3 regions of the Serratia sp. HNCC26DJ206 genome follow, and region 1 is predicted to be linked to each of the others. Evidence: predicted binding sites of a transcription regulator. Region 1 holds the regulator's gene; each other region holds the start of a gene.

Region 1 (3,281 bases):
GCCAGGCACCGACCAGCGGGGCCAGTGCCGGAGAAAGCGCAACCAATGGCATGATAGTGGCGAAAATGCGGTTAACTTTACCATCGCGATAGCGATCCACCACGATGGCCTGCCAGGTTACAGCGGCAGAGCAGACCCCAATCGCCTGGATGAAACGCAATGACCACAGTTGCACGGCATTTTGCACCCACAGCATCCCCAGGCAGCCGAGAGCAAACAACGCCAGACCAAACAGCAGAACTGGCTTGCGGCCCAGCTTATCGGAAAGCGGTCCCCACACCAGTTGGGCAAAGGCGAAGCCAGCCAGAAAGATACTCAGGCTGGCGCTGATGGCACCGGCGGAGATTTGCAAATCCTGTTGCATGGCACCAAAGGCGGGTAGATACATATCGGTGGCCAGATAGCCCAGCATACTCAGGCCGGCGAGATAAAACATAAATCCAAAACTTTGCATGGTATTTCTCATTAACATTTTCTTATTGCAGGTTTTTTAGCGCCGGCCAGTGTATCCGGCTGGATCTCTGCTTGTGAAACGGTAATATTTGCTAGGTGCTGTTAAAAAAATTGAAGGCAAAAAGAGATGTGGTCTGAATATTCGCTCGATGTCGTTGATGCGGTAGCGCGCACCGGCAGTTTTAGCGCGGCAGCACAGGAGCTGCACCGTGTGCCGTCTGCGGTAAGCTATACCGTGCGGCAACTGGAACAATGGCTGGCAGTGCCGCTGTTTGAACGCCGCCATCGCGATGTGGAACTGACGCCTGCCGGTGCGCTGTTTGTAAAAGAAGCGCGTACTGTTATCAAAAAAATGCTTGATACGCGTCGTCAATGCCAGCAGGTGGCCAATGGTTGGCGCGGGCAGCTAAAAATCGCGGTGGACATCATTGTTAAACCGCAGCGCAGTCGCCAACTGGTGCTGGATTTTTATCGCCACTTCCCCGATGTGGAACTGATGGTGCAACCGGAAGTGTTCAACGGCGTGTGGGACGCGCTGGTGGATGGCCGGGCCGAGATGGCGATCGGTGCCACGCGTGCGGTGCCGGTGGGCGGTGGTTTTGCCTTTCGCGATATGGGTTTTATGAACTGGTTGTGTGTCGTTAGCACGTCACATCCGCTGGCCAGTCTGACCGGTTTGCTGCGCAACGATCAACTGCGGCCATATCCTTCTCTATTGCTGGAGGATACGTCGCGCAACTTGCCCAAGCGAGTGACCTGGTCATTGGATAATCAGCGGCGGCTTACCGTCCCCGACTGGGTTTCCGCTGTAGATTGCCTGCGCAGCGGGTTGTGTGTTGGTATGGTACCCGCGCATCGCGTACTGCCATTGGTACAAAGCGGTGAACTGGTGGCATTGCAATTGCAGGAGCCGTTTCCCGCCAGTGCCTGCTGCCTGACCTGGCAGCAGAACGCACAATCACCGGCGATGGCCTGGCTACTGGAGTATCTAGGGGATAGTGAAACGCTCAACCAGGAGTGGTTGAGCGAAGAGACTAGCGGCGATAATCGATAAATGGGCCATCGGCCACGGAACGGCGTTCGATCAGTTTTGGATGCACTTCAATCACTTGGGATTCTTCACGCTTGCTGATAATGCGATCCAGCAGCATGGTGAAAGCCATTTCCCCCAGGCGCTCTTTCGGCTGGTGGATGGTGGTTAGCGCCGGGGTGAAATAGCGCGCGTTACGCACGTTATCGTAACCGATCACCGAAATATCCTGCGGGACGCGCAGACCCAGTTCGTCGGCGGCGCAGATCGCCCCCATTGCCATAATATCGCCTCCGCAAAATACCGCCGTAGGGCGGTGTTTCTGCGACAGGATCTGGTGCATGGCCTTGTAACCCGAATCGGGTTCAAAATCCCCTTGGACGATCCACTCTTCACGCACCTCAACGTTGGCCTCTTGCAGCGCCTTCAGGAAGCCCTGATGGCGGCCGCCGCCGGTGTTGCGTGATAACTGCCCTGGAATAGCACCGATATCACGGTGGCCACGTTCCAGCAGATAGCGGCCAGCCAGATAACCGCCTTCAAAGGCGTTATCGATAATGGTATCGGTAAAATCACCGCGTGCAGCACCCCAATCCATCACCACCATGGGGATATTGCGATAATCCTCCAGCATGCCCAGTAACTGGTCCGGGTATTCCGAGCACATTACCAGCAGGCCATCAACACGCTTTTGCGCCAGCATCGCCAGGTAGGCACGCTGTTTGTCGAGGTTATTGTGTGAGTTACAAAGGATCAGGGTATAGCCTTTGCTATAGCAGCTGTTCTCTACCGCCTCGATCACTTCAGCAAAGTAGGGCGCTTCACTTGAGGTCGCGAGCAAACCGATCGATTTGGTATGGTTAACCTTCAGGCTGCGTGCGACCGCGCTCGGGGAGTAGTGCAGTTCTTTGATCGCAGCCCGAACGGCCTCTTTTGTTTCTTCGGCGACGAAACGCGTTTTATTGATGACGTGCGAAACGGTGGTGGTGGACACGCCAGCGCGTTTGGCGACATCTTTAATCGTTGCCATGTAAAGAATGACTCCTGAACTCACATGTTATGCCATGTAAGTATGATGTTAATCGTTTGCCTGCATAGATCTCTCTCCAGAGAAGCGGAAGCTGAGTTTTTAGTGCTGAGTTCGTAAGCCGCTTAAACAGGAGGGGCATTTTGCCGGTACGCAGTTGTGAACTGCGGATTTTGTCCCAAATTGACGCAAAGTGGAAGATCTATTCGGCATTATAACTTGGGAAATGATAACAAGATTTTAGTCACGAACTGTGTGAAAATGATTTGACGCATTAATCGTGTGGATTTTATGCTTAGTGAAGCCAATCTGATAGGGAGTCGTTATGGATACCGATTTGAAGATGTCATTGATTACCACCGTTTGTGCTTTAGCAATGATTATTGTTTTCGGTTTTATCGCCGCATTGAACTGATTCATACCAAGAAATAATAAAGGCGCAGCATGCTGCGCCTTGCTATCAACCTCCAGCGATTACGCCAGATTCTTTTCCACGAACGCCCAGTTCACCAATGCCCAGAAGTTCTCCAGGTATTTCGGACGCGCATTGCGGTAGTCGATGTAATAGGCATGTTCCCACACGTCAACGGTCAGCAGCGGTTTGTCTTCACCGGTCAGCGGGGTTGCCGCATTTGAGGTGCTAACGATCGCCAGCGTACCATCCGCCTTTTTCACCAGCCAGGTCCAACCCGCGCCGAAGTTTTTCACGGCGGCATCGGTGAATTGCTCTTTAAAAGCAGCAAAAGAACCAAAGGATTTGGTGATCGCAGC
Region 2 (3,281 bases), on a different contig from region 1:
TCAGTCTGTTTCATGGCTTCCTGCGCCGCCTTCTTCTCTTTTTCCTGTAGATAGCCCACCAGGCTGACCTGATAGCGGCGGATATTTTCCACGTAGTTATAGGCTTCATGACCACGGGCATAGCCATAGGTCAGTAAGGGGGAATAGCGTTTCTGGCTGAGCATTGGCAGACGCTGTTTGACATCCACCCAACGATCGGGGTTGCCCTGCTGGCTTTTGGTCAGTTTGCGGGCATCCAGCATATGACCCCAACCCATGTTATAGGCCGCCAGAGCGAACCAGATACGTTCGTCTTCCGGTACGCTGTCCGGCACTTTTGCCATCAGGCGTTGCAGATAAAGAGCGCCACCCTGAATACTCTCTTCCGGATCAAGCCGATCATTGACGCCTAAGCCATCGGCGGTGGCGCGTGTCAGCATCATCAGCCCGCGCACGCCGGTCGGGGAGGTGGCCTGCGGGTTCCAGTGGGATTCCTGATAGGCAATGGCTGCCAGCAACTTCCAGTCGATCTCATTGGCATGCTTTTCAAACAATGAACGGAAGTTAGGCAGCACTGAGTCGATCGCCGACAGGAAGGTTCTGGTATCGACGTAATCGAAGCTACCCACATGACCAAGGTATTTTTCTTCGAGCCGCGCCAGCGTACCGTCCTCCACTTTTTGGCTGTAAAAATCCAGCAGTGCGGCATACAGGCTGTTATCGCTGCTGCGTTTCAGGTACCAGGTCACCGGTTCTTCATCGGTCACGTCAAACGCCACCGCCAGTTGTGGGTGAATACGCTGTAGCAGAGCAATGGTGACGGAATCACCAATGGTGTAATCAAGCTTGCCATCGGCGACCTGTTCCAGCAGTTCCTTGGAGGTGAGATCGCTCGAGGCTTCCCAACTCAGGGTGGGGTATTTATTCTGCTTGAGCTGTTTTAGCGTGCTGACGTGCGCCGAGCCTGAAGCTACCGCCAGCTTGCCTTTCATATCGGCAAAGGTTTTTGGCCGCGAAGTACCGAGCCGGTAAACCACTTGCTGGGAAACCGAGTAGTAGGCCGGGCCGGTGCTGGCGCGGCTGAGACGATCCGGATTGTAGATCAGACCTGCGGCCAGCAGATCGGCGTTATCATCATCCAGATCGTCAAACAGATCGTTGATATTCTGGTGTGGGATCACCACCAGTTTCACTCCCAGATAGTTGGCGAAGCTTTTTGCCAGTTCATAGTCAAGGCCACTCGGCCCCTGCTTGGTGGTGAAATAGGTTAATGGCGAATTCAACGTACTGATCCGCAGCTCTCCCCGTGATTTGATCGCTTCGAGTTGGCCACCCAAGCCACCGCGCCAAGCAATATTGGGCCACAGGGCGAGTGCCAGAAGCAAGGTGACAACACCGATTAGAATGTAATTTATTTTTATTCGTTTCAAATAGTTATCTCAAATAAATGCACGCTTTCAGTTAGCTGGATTACGGGATTTATCATGGTTAAATCACCAGTGTTGGGGGCATTTTGCGTAACTAAACGTCAGCGTGCAACTTTATTGACACGTTATGGTAAATCGATAGCGGAAAGCGCTTTTATCAATAATAGCTACGCAAACGGTTTCGTCGGCGGCGCGGATTCTCTATAATGGCGCGCGTTTTCCCCTGTTGCGCCCAATGAAGTACTGAAGTTCAGTTGCTTCGAAGACGAGAGAACTTTGATTATGGAAATATTGCGTGGTTCGCCCGCTTTGTCGGCTTTTCGTATTGCCAAACTGCTGTCCCGCTGCCAGGACGCTCAACTCCCGGTCAGTGATATCTACGCCGAATACGTCCACTTTGCCGATGTTAGCGCACCGCTAAGTGCTGAAGAACATGCCAAGCTTCAGCGGTTGCTCAAGTATGGCCCCTCTCTCGCTGAACATGCCCCGGAAGGCCGCCTGCTGCTGGTCACGCCGCGTCCAGGCACCATTTCCCCCTGGTCTTCCAAAGCCACCGACATTGCGCACAACTGTGGCCTGGCCCAGGTGATTCGCCTTGAGCGTGGTTTGGCATTTTATGTCACCGCGCCTGCGCTTGATGAAACCCAGTGGCAGACACTGGCTGCGTTGCTGCACGATCGCATGATGGAAACCGTCTTCAGCGAGTTGCAGCAGGCAGAAAAACTGTTTTCTCATCACCAACCCGCCCCTTATCAGACGGTCGACATGCTGGGCCAAGGCCGCAGCGCACTGGAGCAGGCCAACGCGAAGCTCGGCCTGGCGCTGGCACAGGACGAGATTGACTACCTGCTGAATGCGTTTACCGGTTTGGGGCGCAACCCAACGGATATCGAGCTGTATATGTTCGCGCAGGCTAACTCCGAACATTGCCGCCACAAGATTTTCAACGCCGATTGGATCATCGACGGCGAGCAGCAACCTAAATCGCTCTTCAAAATGATCAAAAACACCTTCGAACAGACGCCGGACTACGTGCTTTCAGCCTATAAAGACAACGCCGCCGTGATGGAAGGTTCGCAGGTGGGCCGCTTCTTTGCTGCGCCGGAAAACGGCCTCTATGACTATCATCAGGAAGAGGCACATATCCTGATGAAAGTAGAAACTCATAACCACCCGACGGCGATCTCGCCGTGGCCGGGTGCCGCTACCGGTTCCGGTGGCGAGATCCGTGATGAAGGGGCTACCGGCCGCGGCGCGAAGCCGAAAGCCGGTCTGGTGGGCTTCTCGGTTTCCAACCTGCGTATCCCTGGTTTTGAACAGCCATGGGAGCAGGATTTTGGTAAGCCGGATCGCATCGTCACCGCGCTGGATATCATGACCGACGGCCCATTGGGGGGCGCTGCGTTCAATAACGAATTTGGTCGCCCGGCGCTGGTGGGTTACTTCCGTACTTATGAAGAACGCGTCAATAGCCACAACGGTGTTGAACTGCGCGGTTACCACAAGCCGATCATGCTGGCGGGCGGTCTGGGTAACATCCGTGCCGATCACGTGCAGAAGGGCGAAATCACCGTGGGTGCCAAACTGGTGGTGTTGGGTGGCCCGGCGATGAATATCGGTTTAGGCGGCGGTGCAGCCTCTTCTATGGCATCTGGTCAGTCTGATGCCGATCTGGACTTTGCTTCGGTACAACGTGACAACCCGGAAATGGAACGCCGTTGCCAGGAAGTGATCGATCGCTGCTGGCAGTTGGGCGATCACAACCCGATCCTGTTTATCCACGATGTGGGTGCCGGTGGTTTGTCGAATGCGATGCCAGAGCTGGTGAGCGACGGTGGTCGCGGTGGCCGTTTTGAACTGCGTGACATCCTCAAT
Region 3 (3,281 bases), on a different contig from region 1:
TGCACCGAAGTACCGTGCTCGCTATCGCCATTGTCGATCGCTTGCCGGTGAGTGTGCAGGCCGGGATATTTCGGCAGCAGTGAAGGATGGATATTCAGCATGCGCCCGGCATAGTACTGGACAAAGGCGTTGCTGAGAATGCGCATATAACCGGCCAGCACCACCAGATCGGGTTGATACTGGTCAATGGCTGCAGCCAGTGCAGCGTCAAAAGCTTCACGGTCGGCAAAGGCTTTGGCATCGAGCGCGTGAGCGGCGATCCCGGCTTCTGCGGCGCGTTGCAGGCCATAGGCCTGGGCTTTGTTGCTGAATACCGCCACGATATTGGCGGCAATCCGGCCCTGCTGGCAGGCATCAATCAACGCCTGGAGATTCCCCCCCTGGCCGGAGACCAACACCACAATCTTTTTCATCACTGAATAATCACTTGTTGTTCGTCAGAAGAAGCGGTCAGTTTACCGATCTTCCAGGCTTTTTCACCGGCGGCGGTCAACAAAGCGATAGCTTCTTCAACCGCGTCTTCCGGCAGCGCAATCACCATACCTACGCCACAGTTAAAGGTGCGGTACATCTCATGGCGGCTGACGTTACCTGCCTGCTGCAACCAACTGAAGATTGCCGGCCACTGCCAGCTTGATTCATCAATCACCGCCTGCATGCCTTCTGGCAGCACGCGTGGGATGTTTTCCCAGAAGCCGCCGCCGGTCAGGTGAGCAATGGCGTGAACCTCAACCTTGGCAATCAGCTCCAGCACCGATTTGACATAAATCTTGGTCGGTGCCAGCAGGTGATCCGCCAGTGATTGGCCTTCCAACGTGGTTTGAGTAGGATCGGTATTGCTGACTTCGAGGATCTTGCGCACCAGCGAATAACCGTTGGAGTGCGGGCCGGAAGCGCCTAATGCGATCAACGCATCACCCGGCTGCACTTTGCTGCCGTCGATAATCTCGGATTTTTCGACCACGCCGACGCAGAAACCGGCGACGTCATAATCCTCACCGTGGTACATGCCCGGCATTTCGGCGGTTTCGCCACCCACCAGCGCACAGCCAGACTGTTTACAGCCTTCGGCGATGCCGGTGATCACGCTGGCCGCGGTGTCGACGTCCAGTTTGCCGGTGGCGTAATAATCCAGGAAGAACAGCGGTTCAGCACCCTGAACCACCAGGTCGTTCACACACATTGCAACCAGATCGATACCGATGGTGTCGTGGCGTTTCAGGTCCATCGCCAGACGCAGCTTGGTGCCCACGCCGTCGGTACCCGAAACCAGTATCGGTTCGCGGTATTTCTGCGGCAACGCACACAGGGCGCCAAACCCGCCCAGACCACCCATCACTTCCGGGCGGCGGGTCTGTTTAACTACACCTTTGATGCGGTCTACCAATGCGTTGCCAGCATCGATATCGACACCTGCGTCTTTATAGCTGAGAGAGGTTTTGTCGGTCACTGCGCGATCCCCACGACGGTTTGCGGTTTGAAAACTGTGCGTCCGGTGTTGGTTCCGGAACAAGGCGCGGCAATTCTAACAGCGCAAGCAAACGTTTGCGAGAGCCTTATCGGCCTGCTTCCACTTTTCGTTTCATCTTTCCGTTGCCTTGGGCGCTGCGGCATACCAGCGTTTGCGGATTCATGCACTTACCCTAAACCGTTGCCCGAGGTTTATTGGGTATATAATAATTATCAATCTTTTGTTGATCTCGATACGGCTATTGGTAGTGGCGCACGCGGGAAAAGGCGGTATAATCCCGCGATTTTTTTGGCCGTCAACCGCCTTAATAGGAGAATAATGATGAAGATCGTTGAGGTGAAACACCCGCTGGTTAAACACAAACTTGGTCTGATGCGCGAGCATGACATCAGCACCAAACGTTTTCGTGAACTGGCTTCTGAAGTGGGGAGTTTGTTGACCTATGAAGCGACCGCCGATCTGGTGACTGAAAAAGTGACCATCGAAGGCTGGTGCGGGCCAGTTGAAGTAGAGCAGATTAAAGGGAAAAAAATTACCGTGGTGCCGATCCTGCGTGCCGGGCTTGGCATGATGGAAGGGGTGCTTGAGCACGTACCGAGTGCGCGTATCAGCGTAGTGGGCGTGTACCGTGATGAAGAAACCCTGGAGCCGGTGCCTTATTTCCAGAAACTGGTCTCCAACATTTCAGAGCGTATGGCGCTGGTGGTTGATCCGATGCTGGCGACCGGTGGTTCGATGATTGCGACTATCGATCTGCTGAAAAAGGCGGGTTGTACCAGCATCAAGGTGCTGGTGCTGGTTGCTGCGCCAGAGGGGATCAAAGCGCTGGAGAAAGCGCACCCGGATGTTGAATTGTATACCGCTTCCATCGATCAGTGCCTCAATGAGAAGGGCTACATCGTGCCTGGCCTGGGTGATGCGGGCGATAAGATATTTGGTACAAAATAACGTCGAGCCGACCAGAGAGTCGGCTTTTTTATGCTCGTCGTCTTTCAAGCTACAGCGTTGTTGGCTGCGGGCGCTAACCCCAGTCACTTATTAAACATAAGCTCCTGGGGATTATCGCCCTTGCCGCCTAGCTGTAACTTGAAATCCATAGAGCATTCATAATCAAGCCAACACAACTGATAATAGTTCAGAGGAAAAAATACATGACCCGTCGCGCCATCGGCGTTAATGAACGCCCGCCGTTACTCCAGACCATCCCACTCAGCTTCCAGCATCTGTTCGCCATGTTTGGTGCGACCGTTTTGGTGCCGATACTGTTCAAGATCAACCCGGCGACGGTGCTGCTGTTCAACGGCATTGGGACGCTGCTGTATCTGTTTATCTGTAAAGGCAAGATCCCGGCGTATCTCGGCTCCAGCTTTGCGTTTATTTCACCGGTGCTGCTGCTGTTGCCGCTGGGTTATGAAGTGGCGCTCGGCGGTTTTATCATGTGCGGCCTGCTGTTTTGCCTGGTGGCCTTGATTGTGAAAAAAGCCGGAACCGGCTGGCTGGATGTGATCTTCCCGCCAGCGGCAATGGGGGCCATCGTGGCGGTGATCGGTTTGGAACTGGCGGGCGTGGCAGCCAATATGGCCGGGCTGCTGCCTGCCGAAGGCACCTCTGCTGATACCACCACCATTACGATTTCCCTGGTGACTCTGGGTGTGACCGTGCTCGGTTCGGTGCTGTTCCGTGGTTTCCTGGCCATCATTCCGATCCTGATCGGGGTGTTGGTGGGCTATGCGCTGTCGTTCGTTATGGGCGTGGTGGATCTGTCTCCGATCATCAATGCGCCATGGTTTGCGCTGCCAACCTTCTATAC

The links. Region 1 encodes PurR, which represses purine synthesis genes. Its sites were predicted from a motif close to CANGCAAACGTTTGCNTG; they were not measured.
Region 2: a site for PurR is predicted at 1,575-1,592, ahead of purL (phosphoribosylformylglycinamidine synthase). Genes of this name have one in related genera too.
Region 3: a site for PurR is predicted at 1,535-1,552, ahead of purM (phosphoribosylformylglycinamidine cyclo-ligase). Genes of this name have one in related genera too.

What each region holds. Positions count from the first base shown of each region.
Region 1 is NZ_JBXUGP010000028.1:61,150-64,430, forward strand. Features, by position in the region: gene punC (purine nucleoside transporter PunC) at 1-466, opposite strand, end outside; gene punR (DNA-binding transcriptional activator PunR) at 581-1,507, shown strand; gene purR (HTH-type transcriptional repressor PurR) at 1,488-2,513, opposite strand; gene cydH (cytochrome bd-I oxidase subunit CydH) at 2,836-2,925, shown strand; gene sodB (superoxide dismutase [Fe]) at 2,985-3,281, opposite strand, start outside.
Region 2 is NZ_JBXUGP010000002.1:26,370-29,650, forward strand. Features, by position in the region: gene mltF (membrane-bound lytic murein transglycosylase MltF) at 1-1,409, opposite strand, end outside; gene purL (phosphoribosylformylglycinamidine synthase) at 1,686-3,281, shown strand, end outside.
Region 3 is NZ_JBXUGP010000002.1:155,833-159,113, forward strand. Features, by position in the region: gene purN (phosphoribosylglycinamide formyltransferase) at 1-413, opposite strand, end outside; gene purM (phosphoribosylformylglycinamidine cyclo-ligase) at 413-1,450, opposite strand; gene upp (uracil phosphoribosyltransferase) at 1,793-2,419, shown strand; gene uraA (uracil permease) at 2,623-3,281, shown strand, end outside.